Regions from separate parts of the Streptomyces sp. NBC_00989 genome, predicted to be linked through region 4. Evidence: riboswitches for the same ligand, from Rfam matches in the RefSeq annotation. Region 4 holds a riboswitch; each other region holds the start of a gene.

Region 1 (5,172 bases), 1.3 Mb from region 4:
TCGGGTTGCCGGTCCGCGAGCAGTACCGCGAACCGGTCGGCCCAGCCGACCATCGCCCCGTCGGGCCCTGGGTCGCCGACGCCCTCGGTGAAGCTGTCCCCCAGCGCCACGTACGACCCGATCACTGATCTGTTGTCACTCTTCGAATCGTTAGCCACGGCAACCATAATTCACCCTGGGGTGTGACCTACGCGATCGTAATAAGGGGTTGACGGACGGTGAGATAAGCCACTTGTAAAGTGTTGTCCAAAGTCGGAATAAGCCTCTGATCAGGGGCGTTGACCCCCCAACTGCTATGCCCGAAGGCCGGACCCGAGGATCTGGGTCCGGCCTTCGATGGCGCGAGGCAGGCGTCGGGGCCTGGTGTCAGCCGACGGTGACGCCGTGCGAGCGGAGGTAGGCGACCGGGTCCACGTCCGAGCCGTAGTACGGCGTGGTCCTGATCTCGAAGTGGAGGTGCGGGCCGGTCACGTTGCCGGTCGCGCCGGAGAGGCCTATCTGCTGGCCCTCGGTCACGGTCTGGCCGGCCGAGACGGACAGCTGCGACATGTGGGCGTACTGCGAGTACTCGCCGTCCGCGTGCCGGATGACGACCTCGTTGCCGTACGCGCCGTCGTAGGCCGCCGAGACGACCGTGCCCGCCGCTATGGCCTTGATGGTGGTGCCGGTCGGGACGACGAAGTCGACGCCGGTGTGGTAGCCGCTGGACCACATGCTGCCCGCGACGTGGTAGCCGGTGCCGATGGTGGCACCGGTCACGGGGAGGGTGTAGCCGCTGGAGGTGCTGGTGCTGTCGTCGCTCTGCGAGGCCGATGTGCTCTTCGAGGAGGAAGACGAAGAGGACGAGGAAGTCGAAGAGCCGGACGACTTGGACGAGTTGGACGACTTGGTCGTGTCCGTCCCGCTCGTCCCGCCCGTCGTGGCCTTCTCGCCGAGGGAGAGCTTCAGGCCCGGGTGGATCAGCGACGGGTCACTGCCGATGACCTCGCGGTTGTCCTGGTAGATCTTCTTCCAGCCACCGGTGACGTCCTGCTGCTCGGCGATCTTCGCGAGCCAGTCGCCGGCCTTCACCGAATACGTCTTGACGCCCGAGGCCTTCGAGACGGTCTTCGCGGCGGCCTGCTCCGTGACCGTCTTCTCGGTCGCCGGAACGGACTGAACCGCCTTTTCCGGAGCGGAAGTCGTGGTCGCGGCATGGGCGCCGGTGGCCCCCATGAGCGGAAGGGCGAGTGCGGCGCCGCCGGTTCCGGCTACGGCCATCGAGCGAGAGAGACGCTGGGACTTCGGGCGGCGGTGCTTACCCTTCGCGGGCATGACGAATTCCTCTCCGGCGCCTGCGAGGTGAGCTGTCGGGTGCGGGCTGGAGATGCCCGGCCGCGCGCTGGTCGCGGCTAAACCCCAAGCCCGTTCCGGAGACCGGAACAGGCGTCTTACCTGTGGGTCCCCCGCTCCTGCCGCATACGGGTGGGTGTGTGCGGAGTCCGGTCGGCGGCAGGATTGGGCGTCCGTCCGGATTGGTGGCGAACGTAAGCGAGGAAGACGCAAAGGGACAAGCAGGAGGTTCCACGGATTTGCGTTCCTTGCGACTCCCTGTGGGAATTCACAGTCACCCTCCGTGAATTCCCACCGGACTCAACCCCTCAATTCCCCTGTAAGAGCACGTCAATTACGTGCACATGACGAACGACGCACGGTCACGAATATGACGCTGCTCACGTACGCAACTCTCAGGTTCCTTTATTCCAGAGCGAGTTGGCACGAAGGCTGCAATTAGGACAGAGGGATCAGATGCGACGCAGGCGGAGAACCGTCGCATCAAGGTCACCTTGCAGCCCCGTCCGCAGCCCGTGGTGCAACAGGACGGCACCCCGGTGGACTTCGCCCGTTTCGAGGCATTCGTACGACACTGTCGGGTCGAGTCCGCGCAGCCGGAGCGCAGGCAGCGGCTCACCGTAGTGCTGCGCCTGGAGCAGGGCGAGGACGACGGTCTCGTCGCCGCGCACGTACTGCACGGCGCTCAGGCCGCCGCGCGGCGGGCGCAGCCGGTGGAGGTCGCCGTGCTGGACGAGCGGCCGGATCTCCTTGTAGAGGTCGACCCATCGGCGGGCCTCGGCGAGTTCCTCCTCGGTCCACTCCGAGAGGTCGCCGCCCACCCCGAGGACTCCGGCCATGGCGCTCACGAACCGGAAACGCAGGCTGCTGACCCGGTTGTTGAGCTGGGTGTTCGGGCTGTCGGTGACCCACGCGGCCATCACGCGCGCGGGGTGGATCTGGCTGAAGCCGTGCTGGATGGCGAGCCGGTCGAGCGGGTCGGTGTTGTCCGAGGTCCACACCTGGTCCGTGCGGCTCATGATGCCGAGGTCGATCCGGCCGCCGCCGCCCGAGCAGGACTCGAAGGCCACGCCCGGGTGGGCCGCCCGCAACCGGTCGAACAGGGCATACAGGGCGCGCACATGGTCGACCCAGAGGCGCTGCGGATAGGCGTCACCCGGCCACCCGGCATCCGTGAAGCAGCGGTTGAAGTCCCACTTCACGTAGTCGATGGGGGCACTGGAGAGCAGCCCGTCGAGCTGCTCCCAGAGGTACTCCTGGACATCCTCGCGGGCCAGGTTCAGAACGAGCTGATTGCGGAACTCCGTCCGCTTTCGCCCCTCTTGGTACTGCACCCAGTCGGGGTGCGCGCGGTACAGGTCGCTGTCCGGGTTGATCATCTCGGGCTCGACCCAGATGCCGAACTGCATGCCCAGCGCGTGGACACGGTCGGCGAGCGGCTTGAGGCCGGCGGGGAAGCGGTCCGGGTTGGGGGTCCAGTCACCGAGCCCGGCACGGTCGCTGGTGCGCTTCCCGAACCAGCCGTCGTCGACCACGAACAGCTCGACCCCGACCGCCGCCGCACGCCGCGCGAGCGTCTCCTGCTGCTCCTCGGAGATGTCGAACTGCGTGGCCTCCCAGGAGTTGTAGAGCACCGGCCGGTCCTGGTCCGCGTCCGGGATGACGTACGTCCGCTGGTACGCGTGCCAGGTGCGGCTGGCGCCGCCGAACCCGGCGTCGCTCCACAGTCCAGCGAAGACGGGGGTCGTGAAGGACTCCCCCGGCGCGAGGAGCAGCAGCCCGGAGTCGTCGTACCCGGCGCCGCCGCCGATCTGCACGCGCGCGTCCGGGAGTTGGGCCACGGCGATCCGCCAGGACCCCGACCAGCCGAGGGCACAGCCGTAGACCTCGCCGCGCTCCTCGGTCGCGTCGGTGTCGAGGGCGACCCAGGGCAGGTGCTGGTGCCCGGTGTGGCCGCGCCGGCTGCCGATGACCTTCTCACCGTAGGTGAGGTCGGAACGCACCAGCCGCGACTCGGCGGCCCACCGCCCGTGCAACTGCGACAGCCGCCACCCCTCGCGCTCGGGCAGCGTCCACACGGCGGAGTCGGCACGCAGCAGCTCCAGGGCCTCGCCCCCGTCGTTGTCGAGGCTGGTCCAGCGCTCTACGACGTCGCCGCGCATCCGGTAGTGCAGCGTGATCGCGAGGCCGGTGTCCCGGAAGCGCAGCCGCAGTTCGTCGCCCTCGGTGTCGTACCGCTCGAAGGCCCATTCCGTGCCGCGGCGCTCGGGCGTGCGCACGGACAGCGCGGGGCGTGCGAAGCGGGGGCCGCCCTCGACGGGGTACTCCTCGCGGCCGTCGAGCGGGGACTCGAAGGAGGAGCCGCCGGGCAGCGGGCGGGCGGCGAGTTCCTCGGCGTCGGCGAGTGCGATCGCGGGGCCCCAGTGCAGGTGGAGCAGTTCGTCGTCCTCGGTGAGATGGACGGCGTAGCTGCTCGTGGGGCCCGACAGCACCCACGTACGGCCGTTCTCGGCGATCTCCAGCATCAGGTTCCTCACAGATTCGAACAAGTCCGTTCAAGCGCCAACATCATCAATGGCAGGAGGCCTGCGAGGCAACGCCTGTGGACAACTCATTGCCTCTCGAACCCATGTCGTATCGTCGTGAACGTGCCCGCCGGTGAGCCGCGTCGTCGGGCCGAGTGGGAGGAGTCCTCGTGACGCAGCAGATTCCGTCGACCGAGCCGGAGTTGTCCGGAGTGCGCAATTTCCGGGACGTGGGCGGACTTCCGACGGCGGACGGACGGCGGGTGCGGCACGGGGTGCTGTTCCGCAGCGGCCACCTCGCGCACGCGACCGAGGAGGACGCCGCGTTCCTCGACTCGCTGGGCCTGCACACGATCTTCGACTTCCGCAACGCGTCGGACCAGAAGCTGGAGGGTCCCGACGTCGAGCTGCCCGGCGTGCGCAACGTGAATCTGCCGCTGTCCGACCCGGCGGACGGCTCCGAGTTCTGGAAGATGGTCCGCGACGGCGAGATGGACCAGCTGCGCGAGATCCTCGGCGGCGACAAGGGCGCGAACCGGATGATCGCCTCGTACCGCACGATCGTCACGGACCGCACCGCCGAGCACTCCCAGGTGCTGCGCGCACTCGCGGAGGACAGTGTCCCCGCGCTGATGCACTGCGCGGCGGGCAAGGACCGCGCGGGCCTGTCGATAGCCGTGACACTGCTCGCCCTGGGCGTGGAGCGCGAGGCGATCGTCACCGACTACCTGGAGTCGAACGCGAAGCACCGCCGCTACAAGGTGCGCCGCAGCGGCTCCGCCGCCTCGGCCTACTCCCCCGAGGTGATGGAGCTCCTCAGCCCCCTGTTCGACGCCCGCGCCGAGTATCTGACGGCGGCCTTCGAGACCGCCGAGGAGACCTGGGGCAGCGTGGACGCCTATCTGGAGCGGGGACTGGGGATCACCCCCGCGATCCGGGAGCGGCTGCGCGAGCGCCTGCTCGACTGAACTCGCGGCTGTGGCGGGCTACTTGGCGCCCACGGAGAACAGCAGGTAGATGAAGGCCGCGAAGACGTGGCCGACGGCGATGTAGATGAGGAGCCGTACCCACAGCGCGCGCGGGAACTTGTCCTCGATGTTGTTGCCGCTCATGACGTCTCTCCGGTGATCGGGCCCAGGCACAGGGTGGCCGTGGGGCTCTGCAGCAGGGTGTGGACGAACAGGACCTCGACGCCGTCCTCGTCGGCGGCGGCGAGGCGGTGCGGGGTGAGCGAGTCGAAGTGCGCGCTGTCGCCCGGCGCGAGGAGGTGCGCGGTGTCCCCGAGGCGCAGGCGCAGCCGGCCCTTGAGGACGTA
Region 2 (5,172 bases), 2.6 Mb from region 4:
GAACGCTGCGGCCCACCCCTCCGGGCGTGCGGCCGACACCGACGACGGCGACCGAGCCGGGCACCAACAGCCGTCGTACGGACCGCGCTTCGGCCCGCTGCTCCCGCGCGCGCTGCACGGCGAGGGACCGGTCGGTGGGTTCGAGGTCAAACTCCAGGCGTACGACGCCGTCCTCGAAGCTGCGCTTCTGGGTGTAGCCGGCGTCTGTGAACACCTTGATCATCTTGTTGTTGGCGGGCAGCACCTCGGCGGCGAAGCGGCGGATGCCGCGCTCGCGGGCGACGGCGGCGATGTGCTCCAGGAGGGCGGAGGCGACGCCCCTCCCCTGGTGCGCGTCCTGCACCAGGAAGGCGACCTCGGCCTCGTCGGCCGGGGCGGAGGCGGCACGCCCGTCGGCACTAATGCGGTCATAGCGTACGGTGGCGATGAACTCGCCGCCTACGGTGGCCGCGAGTCCCACCCGGTCCACAAAGTCGTGGTGCGTGAAGCGGTGGACATCCTTGGCGGACAGGCGAGGATACGGCGCGAAGAAGCGGTAGTACTTCGACTCGTCGGAGACCTGCTCGTAGAAGCTGACCAGGCGCTCGGCGTCGTCGACGGTGATGGGCCTGACGCGCGCGGTACCCCCGTCGCGCAGCACCACGTCGGCTTCCCAGTGGGCGGGGTACTCGTGCCGGTCCGACGAGGTCTGCATGGGCCCCAGCGTACGGCTCGCGTCCGACAACGGCGCGAGGCAGTCTGTGGGAGAAAGCAGCAAGGAGAGGTCGGGCCGAGGCCGCGGTCCGACGACTCGCTCCGGACGGTTCACCGGACCGGTCCGGGGTCGCTTCACGTGTGGGAAACTGGTCTAGACAACCCTGAGACTCTGAAGGGCAGCATCACATGGCTGAGCGCCGCGTCAACGTCGGCTGGGCGGAGGGCCTTCACGCCCGCCCCGCCTCCATCTTCGTCCGGGCCACCACGGCCGCGGGTATCCCCGTGACGATCGCCAAGGCCGACGGCAACCCCGTCAACGCGGCCTCCATGCTCGCGGTCCTGGGCCTGGGCGCCCAGGGCGGCGAGGAGATCGTCCTCGCGTCCGACGCCGAGGGCGCGGACGCGGCCCTCGACCGACTGGCGAAGCTGGTCGCGGAGGGTCTCGAAGAACTCCCCGAGACCGTCTGAGGCACCCCGCAATTGATGGTTGCGGTGCTTTTCGTCCAAAAACGATGCACCACAACCTCGAAGGGCTCGTCCGAATTACCGGGCGAGCCCTTCGCAATTTCCACTCACGGGCAGCATGAATAATCCCCCGCGAATTACTTCTCTTTGTATACGGCGCCCGTGTTAATGCCGCAGGCCCGACATGTTTACGGGAGGTTGCGAAGTCCTCACACGGTCCGCGCCGTTCGTGCCGTTCGCCCCGCCGGGAAAGCGCAGCCGGTGCGCGGTGCCCGCGCGCTCGGTGTGCAGGGCGGTGATCGCTCGCGCACGCTCGCCGTCACCGCGCGCCACGGCGTCCACGATGGCCCCGTGCTCGGCCCAGGACTCCACGGGGTTGGCCGGGGCGTCCACCGCGTACATCCAGGCGATCTTGTGCCGCAGCTGGGTCAGCATCGAGGTCAGCGCTGGGCTCCCGGAGGCCTGTGCCAGCGTCTCGTGGAACCAGCTGCCCAGGGAGCGCAGATCCTCGCTGTTGCCCCTCCTGGCGCGCTCCTGGCCCAGCCTGACGAGGCCGCGCAGCACCTTGAGGTGGGCCTCGGTGCGCCGCTGGGCGGCCCGCGAGGCGCCGAGCGGCTCCAGCAGCATCCGCATCTCCAGCAGGTCGGCCGCCTCCTGCTCGGTCGGTTCCGCGACGCACGCGCCCGCGTGCCGCCGGGTCACCACGAACCCCTCGGCCTCCAGCGTGCGCAGGGCCTCCCGGACGGGGACGCGCGAGACCCCGTACCGGCGCGCGAGGAGTTCCTCCGTGAGCCGGCTGCCGCGCTCGTAGACACCGGCGACGATGTCGTCCCGGATCGCCGTGCATACCGAGTGCGCCGGAATACGCATGTCCGACCTCCGCCTTAATCCCCGTGAAACGTCGACGATTGACGTGTGTTCCGTGACTCTATTGCAATGAGCGGGAATTTCCGATGGCGGGCCGGAATCCATGGATATTTTTTGGACAGGAGGGCTCCGGAAACGCCGAAAGCCCCGGCCGGGCGGGCCAGGGCTTCGGGAAGTGCGGCGCTGTGTCGTCAGACGTTCACGCCGTGCTTGCGGAGGTAGGCGACGGGGTCTACGTCGGAGCCGTACTCGGCGGTCGTGCGGGCCTCGAAGTGGAGGTGCGGTCCGGTGACGTTGCCGGTCGCCCCGGAGAGGCCGATCTGCTCGCCCGGGGTGACCGTCTGGCCGACGGAGACACCGATGGACGACAGGTGGCCGTACATGGTGTACATGCCGTCGGCCATCTTGATCACGACCTGATTGCCGTACGAGCCTCCCCAGCCGGCCTCGACGACGGTGCCGGAGCCGACCGCGTGCACGGAGGTGCCGGTCGAGGCGTGGAAGTCGATGCCGGTGTGGGCACCGGAGGACCAGAGGGAACCGCCGGTCTTGTAGCCGGTGGAGACGTACGAGCCGGTGACCGGTGCGACGAAGGTGTTGAGCCTCTTGCGCTCGGCGGCGCGGGCGGCGCGTACCTCGGCCTCGCGCTCCGCCTTGGCCTGCGCGGCGGCCTTGGCCCGGGCGGTCTCCTTGGCCAGCGTTTCAGCGGCGGCCTGCTGCTGGGCGACGGCCTGGGCGTCGATCTTCTCGGCCACGGAGTCGCCCATGGCGACGACGGGGGTGAGACCGGTCTGTTCGGGGGCGGGCTCCGCGGCGAACGCCGGGGCGCTCGCGAGGGTGCCGACGACGCCGGTGGTGGTGAGGGCCGCGACACTCGCGACACGAACGGTGGTGCGGTGGGTCCGGCTCGGGCGACGGTGCTTCCCGGTGGCGCGGGTGAACGCCATGGAGTGGCTGGTCCTTTCCTTCCTTCTCGCCTACCGGGTTAGCTGACGGGTTCGGAGCAGGAAGGTCTCCTACGGACCCCCTCGCTGTGCGCGCGGGCGTCCGATTCACCCCAGGGACATGGGTCCCCGGCTCCCCTGGCTCGCGCCGTACGGGGACTCGGCGATGACTGTCCGGTGCCACGAGTGCGGCGCGGTGCCTGACGGACAGCCGGACCGACGCTAAGGGGGGCCACTTTCAATCCCCAAACGGATCACGGGTTTTGTTGCACATGCCACAGGGCAGACAGGCAACCTCTCCCCCAATTCGGACATTAGGGGGGCCCTGATGACTCTTCAGTCACCAGGGCCCCCACACGCGCGTGCCGCCGATCGGCTCCCTGCTTGTCGTCTACTCGGCCGGGACGACGGTCACTTCGCCGATACCGAGAGCCTCGACGGGCTCCTTGATCTGCTCCGCGTCGCCGACCAGGATCGTCACCAGACGGTCCACCGGGAAGGCGTTCACGACCGCCGCGGTGGCCTCCACGGTGCCGGTCGCGGCGAGCTGCTGGTACAGCGTCGCCTGGTAGTCGTCGGGCAGGTGCTGCTCGACCTGGTCGGCCAGCGTGCTGGCCACGGCCGCGGCGGTCTCGTACTTGAGCGGCGCCACCCCGACGAGGTTCTGCACGGCGATGTCCCGCTCGGCGTCGGTGAGTCCGCCCTCGGCGAGCTTGCGCAGCACCGTCCACAGGTCGTCCAGCGCGGGACCGGTGTTCGGGGTGTCCACGGAGCCGCTGATGGCGAGCATCGAGGCACCCGTGCCGTCGGGTGCCGAACGCAGCACCTGGCCGAACGCCCGCACACCGTAGGTGTAGCCCTTCTCCTCGCGCAGGACGCGGTCCAGGCGGGAGGTGAGGGTGCCGCCGAGGCAGTACGTGCCGAGCACCTGGGCGGGCCACACGCGGTCGTGCCGGTCGGCGCCGACGCGGCCGATGAGCAGCTGCGTCTGGACTGCGCCGGGACGGTGCACGATCACGACCCGCCCGGTGTCGTCGGCGGTCACCGGCGGCACGGGACGCGACTGCGCGGTGGAGCCCGTCCACGAACCCAGGGTGTCGGCGAGGAGCGCGTCCAGGTCGATGCCGGTGAGGTCGCCGACGACCACGGCGGTGGCCGTCGCGGGACGGACGTGCCGCTCGTAGAAGGCGCGTACGGCCCCGGAGTCGATCTTCTGGACCGTCTCCTCGGTGCCCTGGCGCGGGCGCGACATGCGCGAGGTCGCCGGGAACAGCTCCTTGGAGAGCTCCTTGGCCGCGCGGCGGGACGGGTTGGCCGTCTCGTGCGGGATCTCGTCGAGGCGGTTGCGGACCAGCCGCTCGACCTCGCTGTCCGCGAAGGCGGGCGCCCTCAGCGCGTCCGACAGCAGACCGAGGCCCTTGGCCAGGCGCGAGGCCGGGACCTCCAGGCTCAGGCGCAGCCCGGGGTGGTCGGCGTGCGCGTCGAGGGTGGCGCCGGAGCGCTCCAGCTCGGCGGCGAACTCCTCGGCGGAGTGCTTGTCGGTGCCCTCGGAGAAGGCCCGCGCGGTGATCGTGGCGACACCGTCCAGGCCGGCCGGTTCGGCCTCCAGGGGCGCGTCAAGGAGCACCTCGACGGCGACGACCTGCTGGCCGGGGCGGTGACAGCGCAGCACGGTCAGGCCGTTGCCGAGCGTCCCGCGCTCCGGGGCGGGGAAGGCCCACGGCCTGGCCTCGCCGGCCTGGGGCTGCGGGTGGAATTCCATCGTGGCGAGCTCGGTCACTTGGCCGCCTCCTCGTTCTCGTCGCCGGCCTCTGCTTCGTCATCCTCGGCCGCGATGGGCTCGTACACGAGCACCGCGCGGTTGTCGGGGCGCAGGCGGGCCTTCGCGACCTCCTGCACCTCCTCCGCCGTCACGTCCAGGACGCGCTGTACGGCGGTCAGGGCGAGCTGCGGGTCACCGAACAGGACGGCGTACCGGCACAGTTCGTCGGCGCGGCCCGCGACCGTGCCGAGCCGGTCCAGCCACTCGCGCTCCAACTGGGCCTGGGCGCGCTCCATTTCCTCGGCCGTGGGGCCCTCCTCGGCGAACCGGGCGAGCTCCTCGTCGATGGCGGCCTCGATGACCGGCACCTCGACGTCCCCGGACGTCTTGACGTCCAGCCACCCCAGGGAGGGCGCACCGGCCAGCCGCAGCAGACCG
Region 3 (5,172 bases), 5.3 Mb from region 4:
CGGAATCCAGAAATGGGTTCCGGCCCTTGGTGTTTCTCCCCCTCTTCGATCCCCCCGATCGGCCCATACCGCTCGCCGCCCTCCCCCCACCAGGAAAAACTGGATCCGTGGAGGAGGAGGGTCCGTATGTGCGAGCCGGCGGGCGCCTCCCCGGCGATCCCACGCCCGACCCCGGCCTCGGCGCCGGCCCGGCTCCCCACCCCGAGGGCGAGGGCCGACGGATCTCCTACGCCCGCACCTTCGTCCACCGGCTGCCGGCGCTGCTGCTGATCGTCGGGGGGTTCTACGACTACTTCACCCCGCAGGACTTCACCGCGGCCCCGTTCTTCACCGCCGCCCCGCTGGTCGCCGCCCCGCTCTACTCGCGGCGCGGCACCGTGCTCACCGGCCTGGCCTCCGTCGTCGTCGTCCTCGCGATCCACATCAGGCTCGGCATCGTCCTCCACACCGACGCGATCACCGAGGCGGCCACCGTCGCGACGGTCGCGGTCCTCGCCGTGCTCATCAACGCCCTGGTCCGCCGCAGCAGCGAACAGCTCGCCTCCGCGCGCGAGATCGCCGAGGCCGCCCAGCGCGCCGTACTGCCCGAACCGGCCGAGCGGATCGGCGGGTTCGAGATCGCGGCCCGGTACGAGGCGGCGCAGGAGGGCGCGTTCATCGGCGGTGACCTGTACGCGGTGCAGGACACCCCGCACGGCGTACGGCTGGTCGTCGGCGACGTGCGCGGCAAGGGCATGGGCGCGGTCGCCGCCGTCGCCGTGGTCATCGGGGCGTTCCGGGAGGCCGCCGAGCAGGAGGCGACCCTGGAGGCGGTCGCCCAGCGGCTGGAGCGGGCGCTGGCGCGGGAGGGCACCCGGCGCGACGGGCTCGACGCGTTCGAGGGGTTCACCACGGCCGTCCTCGCCGAACTCCCGCACGGCGACGGCGTCGTACGGATCGTCGACCGGGGCCACCCGCCGCCGCTGCTCCTGCACGAGGACGGCACCGTACGCACGTTGCAGGTCCAGGAGCCCGCACTGCCCCTGGGAATGGGCGAGTTGGGGGTCTGGCCCGACCGCGCCGAGGAGTTCGCGTTCCCGGGCGGGGCCACCCTCCTCGTGCACACCGACGGGCTGTCCGAGGCGCGCGACGCCCGCGGTGTCTTCTACGACCCCGGGGAGCGGCTGGCCGGCCGGACCTTCCGTAGCCCCGAGGCGCTGCTCGGCATCCTCGCCAAGGAGGTGCGCCGGTACTCCGGGGGCTGGATGACGGACGACATGGCGATGATCGCCGTACGCCATCCATGACCGTTGTCACCAGGGGTGACCGGGTGAGCGCCCTCCGCATAGCAACTGACATCCCGTCAATACCTGTGGGAATTCTGAGACTTGGCCAACTCGCCCGTTTTTCGCCGGTGGTGGGCCGTTCGTCCAGCAAGGAAAGGTTAATGATCAAGCCGAACAGCTTGGAAACGGGCGCCCGTGTCTATTAACGTTCGATAACGCAGCGCGGTCGTCCCAGCCGTCACAAGAGATGGCTCCGTGCGCACGCGCCGAATCCTGAAAGGGAACCGGGGAACCACCACCTTGGGGTGAATCGCTCGTCAACTGCCGTGGAGACACGGCCGGTTTACGCGCGTAGGAGACCTTCCTGCTCCGAACCCGTCAGCTAACCCGGTAGGCGAGAAGGAAGGAAAGGAGCACGCCCACGTGGCGTCCAACCAGGCTGCCCCAGAAGCCCCTGTCGTCTACGGCGGTTACCGCCCCGACGAGGGCCCCTGGGAGGAGTGGAATCCCAGCGCGGAGACCGTTCTTCCCAACCGCGGCAAGCACCGTGTCGCCAAGCAGCGTGGTGGCGGAGGATTCGCCCGCAGCTCCACCGTCCTGGGCGTCGGTGTCATAGCCGCCGTGAGCGCGGGCGGTATGGCCAGCGCCAACACCGGCAAGCCGCCGGTCTCCATCTCCATGCCCGACCTGCCCTCCGTGGGCCACCTGCTGGACGACTCCTCCAGCAGCACCCCCAAGGGTTCCGCGACCGCGCTCAGCAGCGTCGGCGTGACCACCACCGAGACCGCCAAGGGTGCCTCGGACGCGGGCGAGCTGCTGCGCAACCGGATCATGGCGCAGGCCGAGTCGCAGCAGGTGCAGGTCGACGGCAAGTCGAAGGCCGCCGTCGAGGCCGCCGTCGCCAAGCAGGTCGACGACGCCGCCGCCAAGGCCGAGAAGGACGCCGCGAAGAAGGCCGCCGACGCGAAGAAGGCCGCGGAGGCCGCCGCCAAGAAGAAGGCCGAGGCCGCGAAGCTCGCCGAGCTGGCCAAGCAGTACACGCTGCCGGTCGGCTCGTACACGATCACCGGCACCTTCGGCCAGGCCGGCTCGATGTGGTCCTCCGGGTACCACACCGGCCTCGACTTCGCCGCTCCCACCGGCACGCTGATCAAGGCCATCCACAGCGGCACGGTCACCGAGGCGGGCTGGGCCGGGTCGTACGGCTACCGCACGATCCTCACCCTCGACGACGGCACCGAGCTGTGGTTCTGCCACCAGTCCTCGATCAACGTCAGCGTCGGGCAGAAGGTCTCCACCGGCGAGGTCATCGGCCGCGTGGGCGCGACCGGCAACGTGACCGGGCCGCACCTCCACCTGGAGGTGCACATCAACGGCGCCGCCACCGCGAGCGACCCGGCGCCCTGGCTGCGCAGCAAGGGCCTCAACCCGTAAGGGTCTGGAATATCCGGTTCCGGTCCGGCTGTTGAAGAGGGTCATGACTTCTCTTCGCAAGCTGGGCCGGTCCGATCTCGAGGTCTTCCCGCTCTCCCTCGGCGGCAATGTCTTCGGCTGGACCGCCGACGAGGCGACCTCCTTCGCCGTGCTCGACGCCTACGCGGCCGCGGGCGGCAACTTCGTCGACACCGCCGACTCGTACTCGGCGTTCGCGCCGGGCAACCAGGGCGGCGAGTCCGAGACGATCATCGGCAAGTGGGTCAAGGCCCGCGGCAACCGCTCCGACGTCGTCATCGCCACCAAGGTCAGCCAGCACCCCGACTTCCCGGGCCTGAGCGCCGCCAACATCAGGGCCGCCGCGGACGCCTCCCTGCGCCGCCTGGACACCGACCACATCGACCTCTACTACACCCACTTCGACAAGGTCGAGGTGCCGGTCGAGGAGATCATCGGCGCGCTGGACGAGCTGGTGAAGGCGGGCAAGGTGCGGCACATCGCCGCCTCCAACATCACCCCCGAACGCCTGCGGGCCTCCCTCGACTTCTCCGAGCGCGAGGGCCTGGCCCGCTATGTCGCCCTCCAGCCCCACTACAACCTGGTCTCACGCGACACCTACGAGGGCGAGCTGAGCGAGCTCGCCGCGCAGGAGGGCCTGGCCGCGATCCCGTACTTCGCGCTGGCCGCCGGCTTCCTCACCGGCAAGTACCGCCCCGGTACGACGGTCGACAGCCCGCGGGCGGGGCGCGCGGCGCAGTACCTCGAATCGGAGCGCGGCCAGAAGGTGCTGACCGCCCTCGACGAGGTCGCCCAGGCCCACGAGGCCCCCGTGGCGACGGTGGCCCTCGCCTGGCTCGCCGCCCAGCCCACGGTCGCGGCCCCGATCGCCTCCGCCCGCACGGTCGACCAACTCCCCGCACTGCTGGGCGTGGCCGAACTGAAGCTGACGGACGCGGAGATCGCCCGCCTCACGCAGGCGTCGGCCTAAGGGTCGTAGGGGTCGGCCTACGGGTCGTACGGGTCGGCCTACGGGTCGTACGGGTCGCCAGGGTGGCCGTCAGGACCGGTACGGGTTGGACAGGGGCGTCCCGTACGCCCCGTACACCGGCGGCCACGGCGGCACCACCACCGGCACCGGCGGCGCCGTCCGCCGCGCCGCGAAGTCCAGCGCGGGCCGTGCCACCTCCCGCCGCAGCCACAGCTCGTGCAGCAACTCCCTTTCCCGTACGACGAAGTCGGCGCCGGCGCGGCCCCGCGCGGCCCGGTGCCGCAGGAACGCCAGGGAGGTCGCGTACGCCTCGTACTGGGCGACCGAGCGGGCCGCCGGTCTGCCGAGGCGGTGGCGGGCGTACTCGCGGGCCAGCCGCCGCGCCTTCATCGAGCCGAGGACGAAGGGTTCGGCCGGGGTCAGCCAGCCCGCGTAGACGTAGGCGGGCAACTCCTCGCGGACACTGCGCAGTTCGCGTTGCCGGGTCCAGACCGCGAGCCAGGTCAGCAGGCCGAACATGGGGACCATGAAGACGCCGTAGACCTCGAAGAAGCCGTACTGGCCGAACGTCGAGGAGCCGTTCCAGATCGCGTGCATGCCCATCGCGAGGAGCAGGCCGGTCAGCGGGACCAGGACGCGGCGGATGTGCTGCCGGTCGGGGGAGAGGGCGGCGATGCCGAAGCCGATGCCGGTGAGGACGGTGAACAGGGGATGCGCGAAGGGGGACATGACGATGCGCACGAAGAAGGTCGCCGCGGTGACGGAGGTGAAGCCGCGGTCGCCGGTGAGCTGGTCGGTGCCGAAGGCGGTGCCGAGGTAGAGGATGTTCTCGGTGAACGCGAAGCCGGTGGCGGTGACCCCGGCTATCACCACCCCGTCGACGATCCCGGTGAAGTCCCGTCTGCGGAACAGGAACACGAGGAGCACGGCCGCGGCCTTCGCCGACTCCTCGACGATCGGGGCTATGACGGTGGCGCCGAGGGTGTCCGCGCTGGTCGGGTCGGCGGTGGTCGTCGCTATCCATCTGGTCGCGAAGCTGTTGGCGACGATCGCTATGAGGGCCGCGGCGCAGGCGCCCCAGGCGAAGGAGAACAGCAGGTTCCGCCAGGGCCCGGGGTCGACGCGGTCCAGCCAGCGGAAGGCGGCGACGAGGAGGGGTACGGGCAGTACGGCGAGCCCGAGCCCGACCAAGAACCCTTCCGTACCGGTCTGTTGGCGCACGAGCGCGAGGATGACGAGCCCGGAGAGCGTCAGCAGGGCGATCAGCGCGCCGTAGCGGACCCAGTTCCGCTGCCACCAGCGCACCCGCGGCCCGTGCCCGGGCACACCACCGGCGGGGTGGCCGGGGTGCGGGGGGTACGGATGAAACGTGGCCACGGCATCGACCCTAACGAGGTAAGGGCACGGCCCGCGATGGAGCCTGGCGTCAGCGCTGGTCCTCGTGGGGTACGCGACGGAAGAGCAGATCGTTCACGACATGTCCCT
Region 4 (5,172 bases):
ATGAAGTCGGTGGGGCGCACCTCGGGGTGCCACAGGCAGTCGACGAGCACGGGGTCCTGGAGCTGTCGGTGGGCGGTCACCGGGACCGTGGCCGGGGCCGCCGACGAGGTGCCGACGGTCGGCCCGATCAGGGCCGCGGCACAGAGCGTGACGATTCCGACCATGGTGTGTTTGTACATGTCCGCTCCCGGCCGTCTGTTCGTCCTCGTCGCCCCGCACCCGCACCGGCGGTGGGCCCGCCTGCCGGGGCACGGTCGTCGTGTCTCTGACGACGCTACGACCGTGTCCCAGGATGCACCACTCGTACGGATCAATGAGGCGCTTGGCCGGGAGTGTCGCGGGGTGTGCGGTCAGGGCCGGGAAATGCCCGGCCCCGATCGGATCAGGCGGGCCGTACGGCGCCCCGGATCGCGGCGGCACCGGCGTAGAAGATCGACTCCTCGCGTATCGGCGTACCCGGGCTCGGCGCGTGGATCATCAGGCCGTTGCCGGTGTAGAGGCCGACGTGGTCGATGCTGTCGTAGAAGAAGATCAGGTCGCCGGGGCGGATGTCCGTGAGCGGGACGAGGGCGCCGGCGCCGGACTGTTCCTGGGTGGTGCGCGGGAGGAGGACTCCCGCCGCCTTCCAGGCGGCCTGGGTGAGGCTGGAGCAGTCGTACGCGTCCGGTCCCGCCGCGCCCCACAGGCACGGCCTGCCGATCTGTGCGCGGGCGAAGGCGAGCGCCGTGCTGGTCTTGCTCTGCGCGGTGGGGTCCTGAAGTGCGGCGGGTGCGGCCGCGGTGGGTGCCGGGCTCATGGTCGGGGCCGGCGGGAGGATGATTTCCGGGGCCATCGTCGGAGCCGTGGGCAGCGTGAGTTCGGGGGCGACGGCCGGGGCCGCGGCGAAGGAGACCTCGGCGGCGGGGGCGGTCGGCTGCCACTCCTGCTGCGGCGGGCGCCAGTCCGGTTCCGGTGTGGTGTACCAGGTGGGCTGGCCGGCGGGCTGCTGGGGCACCATCGGTATCTGCCCGGTGGACCAGGCCTGCTGTTCGGTGACCACGGGCATCTGTCCGGTTGACCAAGACGGCTGCTGTTCGGTCATCACGGGCATCTGGCCGGTGGACCAGGCGGGCTGCTGTTCGGCAACTACAGGTATCTGACCGGTGGCCCAGGCCGGCTGCTGCTCGGTGACCATGGGCATCTGCCCGGTGGACCAGGCCGCTTCCGGGGCGGACCAGGCCGTCTCCGGCGTCGGCCAGGGGGCACTCGCCTGAGCGGGTTCGGTGCGCGGTCCGGCGATGTACGGGAGCAGCTCCAGGTCCGCGGTCAGCGGGTCGAAGACCGGCGCCGGGGCGGCCGCGACGGCGAACTGCTGCGGCTGTACGGCGGGCGTGGGCGGCACTTCGATGGCGGGCACGGGCGGCAGGTCGATGACGGTCGGCTGGGGCATCTGAGCCAGCTGCTGCATCTGAGGCAACTGGGGTGCGGCGGGCGGCAGTGCGGCGATGGGTCCGGCCGTCAACTCCGCGACAGGCGCGGTGAGTTGCGGGGCGGCGAACTCTGGTGCGCCGGTCCCAGCGGTCAGTTCGGCCACGGCTCGGCTGGGCTGCGCCTCGAGTGCGCGGCCGCCGCCCTCGGGCTCGGGGCGTCGCTCGGACCGCTCGGGCCGGGGTGCCGCCGAGCGGGCGGGAGTCCTGCCGGGCGGCAGCTTCGCCGGCACGGTCGGGCCCAGTTGGGCGCGAGCGCGGTCGAACAACTGCCGGGTGACTGCGTCTTGGGCGGGGTCGGAAGGACGCGACGCGCTGGGACGGGGCTCGACGCGCTTGCGCGGGCCGCCGGACATCTTGCGTGTGGCGTTGTAGTTTCCGGTGGCCGTCTCGGCCCTGTCGTAAAGGGAGTTGATCCGCCGCTGAACTTCGTCACGGCTGGGTCGGTCGTCCACGGTGGGGCCACTGCCTCCGGTGCGCGTACTTCGTTCTGCCGGCATGGCAGACGTGCTCCTTCCGTAACGCGCCTACCGAGTTAGCTGTCGGGTTCGGGCGGCCGATCACGGAAGGATTGCCCTACGACCCTTGCCCAAACGGGCAGTTGGGCCGATTCACCCCAAGTCGGTTGGGTCCTCGGCTCCGGCTGTCGCGAGCGACACACCGGACTCGGCGCAAACCGTGCGGCCCGGCGCTGATCGCCGGAGTAGGTCGTACGGTCTGAGCGTCAACTTAGCCAACGTGTGTGCCTCGTGTGAAGGTTGAAGCGCGATATGTCCGATACGTTTTTGTGACCTTTACCTCTCCTGAACGTGACCCGGGCTCATGAGGCCCATCGGGCCGGGTGATCCATATGAGGTCGCTATGAATTTTTGGGACGGTTGAACACACCGGGGTCCGGCTCCGTATTGGGACGGGGGATTTCCATGCCGGGACGATCCGGGCCGACCGATACGCGTAGGAGCAACTTCCTTGGCACGCAACACGCGCAGACGCCCCACAGGCGCACGACGCGCGACGATGGCAGCAGTCGCCCTGATGCTGGGCGGCGGAGGACTGGTGGCGGCGAACGTCTACGCGTCGGCGTCCGAAGGTGGTTGGGGCGGTGATTCTGCCCAGCAAGGCTCTCCGGATGCGGCATCGGACGGCGCCACGATCGACTGCCCGGACATCGGCACCCAGTTGACGACGGTCCCCGACGAGGCGAAGACCGACGTCGACACCCAACTCGCGCTTCTGGACCAGCAGATAACCGAGGCCTACCAGAAACTGAAGGACTCGACGGAGTCCATACGCCAGGACGCCTCCTTCGCCGACAACGCGATCATGAATCCGTTGAAGGAGAAGCGCGCCGCGACCATCGGACGGATCGACGACGCCATCGCGCGTGTCGGGGACCGCCCGGAGGGCCTCGACGCACTCGCCGGCTGCACCCTGATCGCCCCCACGAACGGTGACCAGAACGGCGATCAGAGCGGCGGCCAGGACGGCGGCGGCGACGACCAGGGCGGCCAGGACCAGCAGCAGGGCGACGGGCAGGACCAGCAGGGCAACCAGCAGTCCACCAACGGGCCCGTCGCCTCGGACTACGCGGACATCACCTCCGTACAGCCCAACGTGAACACTCCGCAGGACCAGGCCGACGCCTCCCGCGGCACGTTCGTCACCGCGTGTGGCGTGAACGAGAACGGCCTGTTCAACTCCGACAACGTGATCGTCGCGCCCGGAGTCACCAACGGCGCCCACCACTTCCACGACTACATCGGCAACCAGTCGAACAACGCCTTCGCCAGCGACGACGATCTCGCGAAGGCCGACACGAGCTGCGAGAACCCGGGCGACAAGTCCACTTACTACTGGCCCGTGTTGCGCCTCCAGAACGGCAAGCAGGAGCAGGACGCCGACAAGCCCGGCGGCGGCACCGAGGGCAACTCCGGTCAGATCGTCACCGCGAAGGCGGCCACGCTGACGTTCGTCGGAAACCCGAAGAGCAAGGTCGTCGCGATGCCGCGCCTCCTGCGCATCATCACCGGCGACGCCAAGGCCTTCGTGAACGGCCCGGCCAACGCCAACGCCTCCTGGAGCTGCACCGGGTTCGAGGACCGGCAGCTCAAGGACAAGTACCCGCTGTGCCCCTCGGGCAGCGACGTGGTGCGCACCTTCAAGTTCCAGAGCTGCTGGGACGGCCGCAACATCGACAGCGCCAACCACCGCACCCACGTGGCCTTCGAGGCCGCCGACGGCACCTGCCCCGCGGGCTTCGAGGCCATTCCGCAGCTGGTGCAGCGGATCGTCTACGACGTCGACGCGCCGAGCCTCCAGGACGGCGGCAAGACGACCCCGCTGTTCGCGGTGGACTCCTTCCCCGAGCAGCAGCACAAGCCCGTCACCGACCACGGCGACTTCATCAACGTCTTCGACGAGGGCCTGATGAAGGACATGGTCAACTGCATCAACGACGACAAGAGGTGCGGCGCCGGGACGGACAACGACCCCGGGGGCTCGGGCGACGGCTCCGGTTCCGGTGACGGCTCCGGTTCGGGTTCGGGTGGCGGCTCCGGGAACGGTGGGGGTTCCGGTGAGCCGCAGGAGTCCCCGTCGGCCACCGACACCGCTACGGCGGCGCCCACGGCCACCGCGTCCGACGAGCCCGCCGGGAACGGTGGCAACGAGGGGAACGGCGGCAACGGCGGTAACGGCGGCAATGGTGACCAGCCCACCGCTGATCCCGCGACGAGCGCCCCGGACACCGGGACCAATGCCTCCGAGCCCACCGACACCCAGACCACCGACCCCGGTGACCTGACGACCGCCGTCTCGGTCCCCAAGGCCGACACGAAGACCGAGGGGTCCAAGCCGACCGAGACGCAGGGGAGTTCGGACAACGGCTCCGGCGGCCAGGTCGGCAGCCCCGTGGCGACACCGCCCGACTCGTCCTCGGGCGGGGAGAGCTACGCCGCCGTAGGCCCGAACCAACCGCAGGCAGAGGGCGGGCTGGCGGAGACCGGCGCGAATCTGTGGCCCGCGGTGGCCGGCGCGTTGCTCCTCGTCGCCGGATTCGTGGTGCTCTACCGAGGTAAGCGCAGTACACGCTGACGCAACGCACGTCCGCGCGAGTCTGTGACAACGACGGCCCGGCCGCCCCGACTTGGGGGTGGCCGGGCCGTCACACGTTCGGCGCGCCGGGGCAGAAGGCCTCAGACGGCGGGTGCGGGATACGTCGGGTACTCGACCCCGGAGACGTGCTGGACGACGCGGACGACCTGGCAGGAGTAGCCGAACTCGTTGTCGTACCAGAGGTAGAGGATCGCGTTGTCGCCGTCGACCTTGGTGGCGCCCGCGTCGATGATCGAGGCGTGGCGCGAGCCCATGAAGTCGCTCGACACCGCGTCCGGGGCGGTGGTGAAGTCGATCTGCCGTTTGAGCGGCGAGGTCAGTGAGACATCGCGGAGATAGTCGAGGACCTCGGCGCGGGTGGTCTCGCGGCCGAGCCGCAGGCTGAGGATCGCGATCGAGACGTCCGGCACCGGGACCCGGATCGAGCTGCCGGTGATCGGGGCCTTGAGGTCGGGCAGCGCCTTGGCGACTGCGGAGGCGGCACCGGTCTCGGTGATCACCATGTTCAGCGGCGCCGAACGGCCGCGCCGGTCGGCCTTGTGGTAATTGTCCAGCAGGTTCTGGTCGTTGGTGAACGAGTGGACGGTCTCCA

The links. Region 4 has a riboswitch for cyclic di-AMP ahead of OG714_RS03715 (NlpC/P60 family protein). Riboswitches for the same ligand answer to the same signal wherever they lie in the genome.
Region 1: it holds a riboswitch for cyclic di-AMP, as region 4 does, so the genes downstream of both, OG714_RS09375 (peptidoglycan DD-metalloendopeptidase family protein) here and OG714_RS03715 (NlpC/P60 family protein) in region 4, are expected to answer to the same signal.
Region 2: it holds a riboswitch for cyclic di-AMP, as region 4 does, so the genes downstream of both, OG714_RS14755 (M23 family metallopeptidase) here and OG714_RS03715 (NlpC/P60 family protein) in region 4, are expected to answer to the same signal.
Region 3: it holds a riboswitch for cyclic di-AMP, as region 4 does, so the genes downstream of both, OG714_RS27150 (M23 family metallopeptidase) here and OG714_RS03715 (NlpC/P60 family protein) in region 4, are expected to answer to the same signal.

The regions. Positions count from the first base shown of each region.
Region 1 is NZ_CP108728.1:2,155,145-2,160,316, forward strand. Features, by position in the region: gene OG714_RS09370 (SGNH/GDSL hydrolase family protein) at 1-125, opposite strand, end outside; gene OG714_RS09375 (peptidoglycan DD-metalloendopeptidase family protein) at 367-1,314, opposite strand; cyclic di-AMP (ydaO/yuaA leader) riboswitch at 1,319-1,481, opposite strand; gene OG714_RS09380 (alpha-galactosidase) at 1,785-3,857, opposite strand; gene OG714_RS09385 (tyrosine-protein phosphatase) at 4,028-4,825, shown strand; gene OG714_RS09390 (DUF6126 family protein) at 4,844-4,969, opposite strand; gene OG714_RS09395 (helix-turn-helix domain-containing protein) at 4,966-5,172, opposite strand, start outside.
Region 2 is NZ_CP108728.1:3,441,134-3,446,305, forward strand. Features, by position in the region: gene OG714_RS14740 (GNAT family N-acetyltransferase) at 1-694, opposite strand, end outside; gene OG714_RS14745 (HPr family phosphocarrier protein) at 883-1,164, shown strand; gene OG714_RS14750 (GntR family transcriptional regulator) at 1,327-2,031, opposite strand; gene OG714_RS14755 (M23 family metallopeptidase) at 2,220-2,975, opposite strand; cyclic di-AMP (ydaO/yuaA leader) riboswitch at 2,989-3,148, opposite strand; gene OG714_RS14760 (M16 family metallopeptidase) at 3,364-4,752, opposite strand; gene OG714_RS14765 (M16 family metallopeptidase) at 4,749-5,172, opposite strand, start outside.
Region 3 is NZ_CP108728.1:6,132,859-6,138,030, forward strand. Features, by position in the region: gene OG714_RS27145 (PP2C family protein-serine/threonine phosphatase) at 108-1,286, shown strand; cyclic di-AMP (ydaO/yuaA leader) riboswitch at 1,520-1,677, shown strand; gene OG714_RS27150 (M23 family metallopeptidase) at 1,689-2,699, shown strand; gene OG714_RS27155 (aldo/keto reductase) at 2,743-3,687, shown strand; gene OG714_RS27160 (PrsW family intramembrane metalloprotease) at 3,757-5,064, opposite strand; gene trmB (tRNA (guanosine(46)-N7)-methyltransferase TrmB) at 5,114-5,172, opposite strand, start outside.
Region 4 is NZ_CP108728.1:822,268-827,439, reverse strand. Features, by position in the region: gene OG714_RS03720 (hypothetical protein) at 1-179, opposite strand, end outside; gene OG714_RS03715 (NlpC/P60 family protein) at 383-1,966, opposite strand; cyclic di-AMP (ydaO/yuaA leader) riboswitch at 1,975-2,148, opposite strand; gene OG714_RS03710 (DUF1996 domain-containing protein) at 2,484-4,559, shown strand; gene OG714_RS03705 (glyceraldehyde-3-phosphate dehydrogenase) at 4,661-5,172, opposite strand, start outside.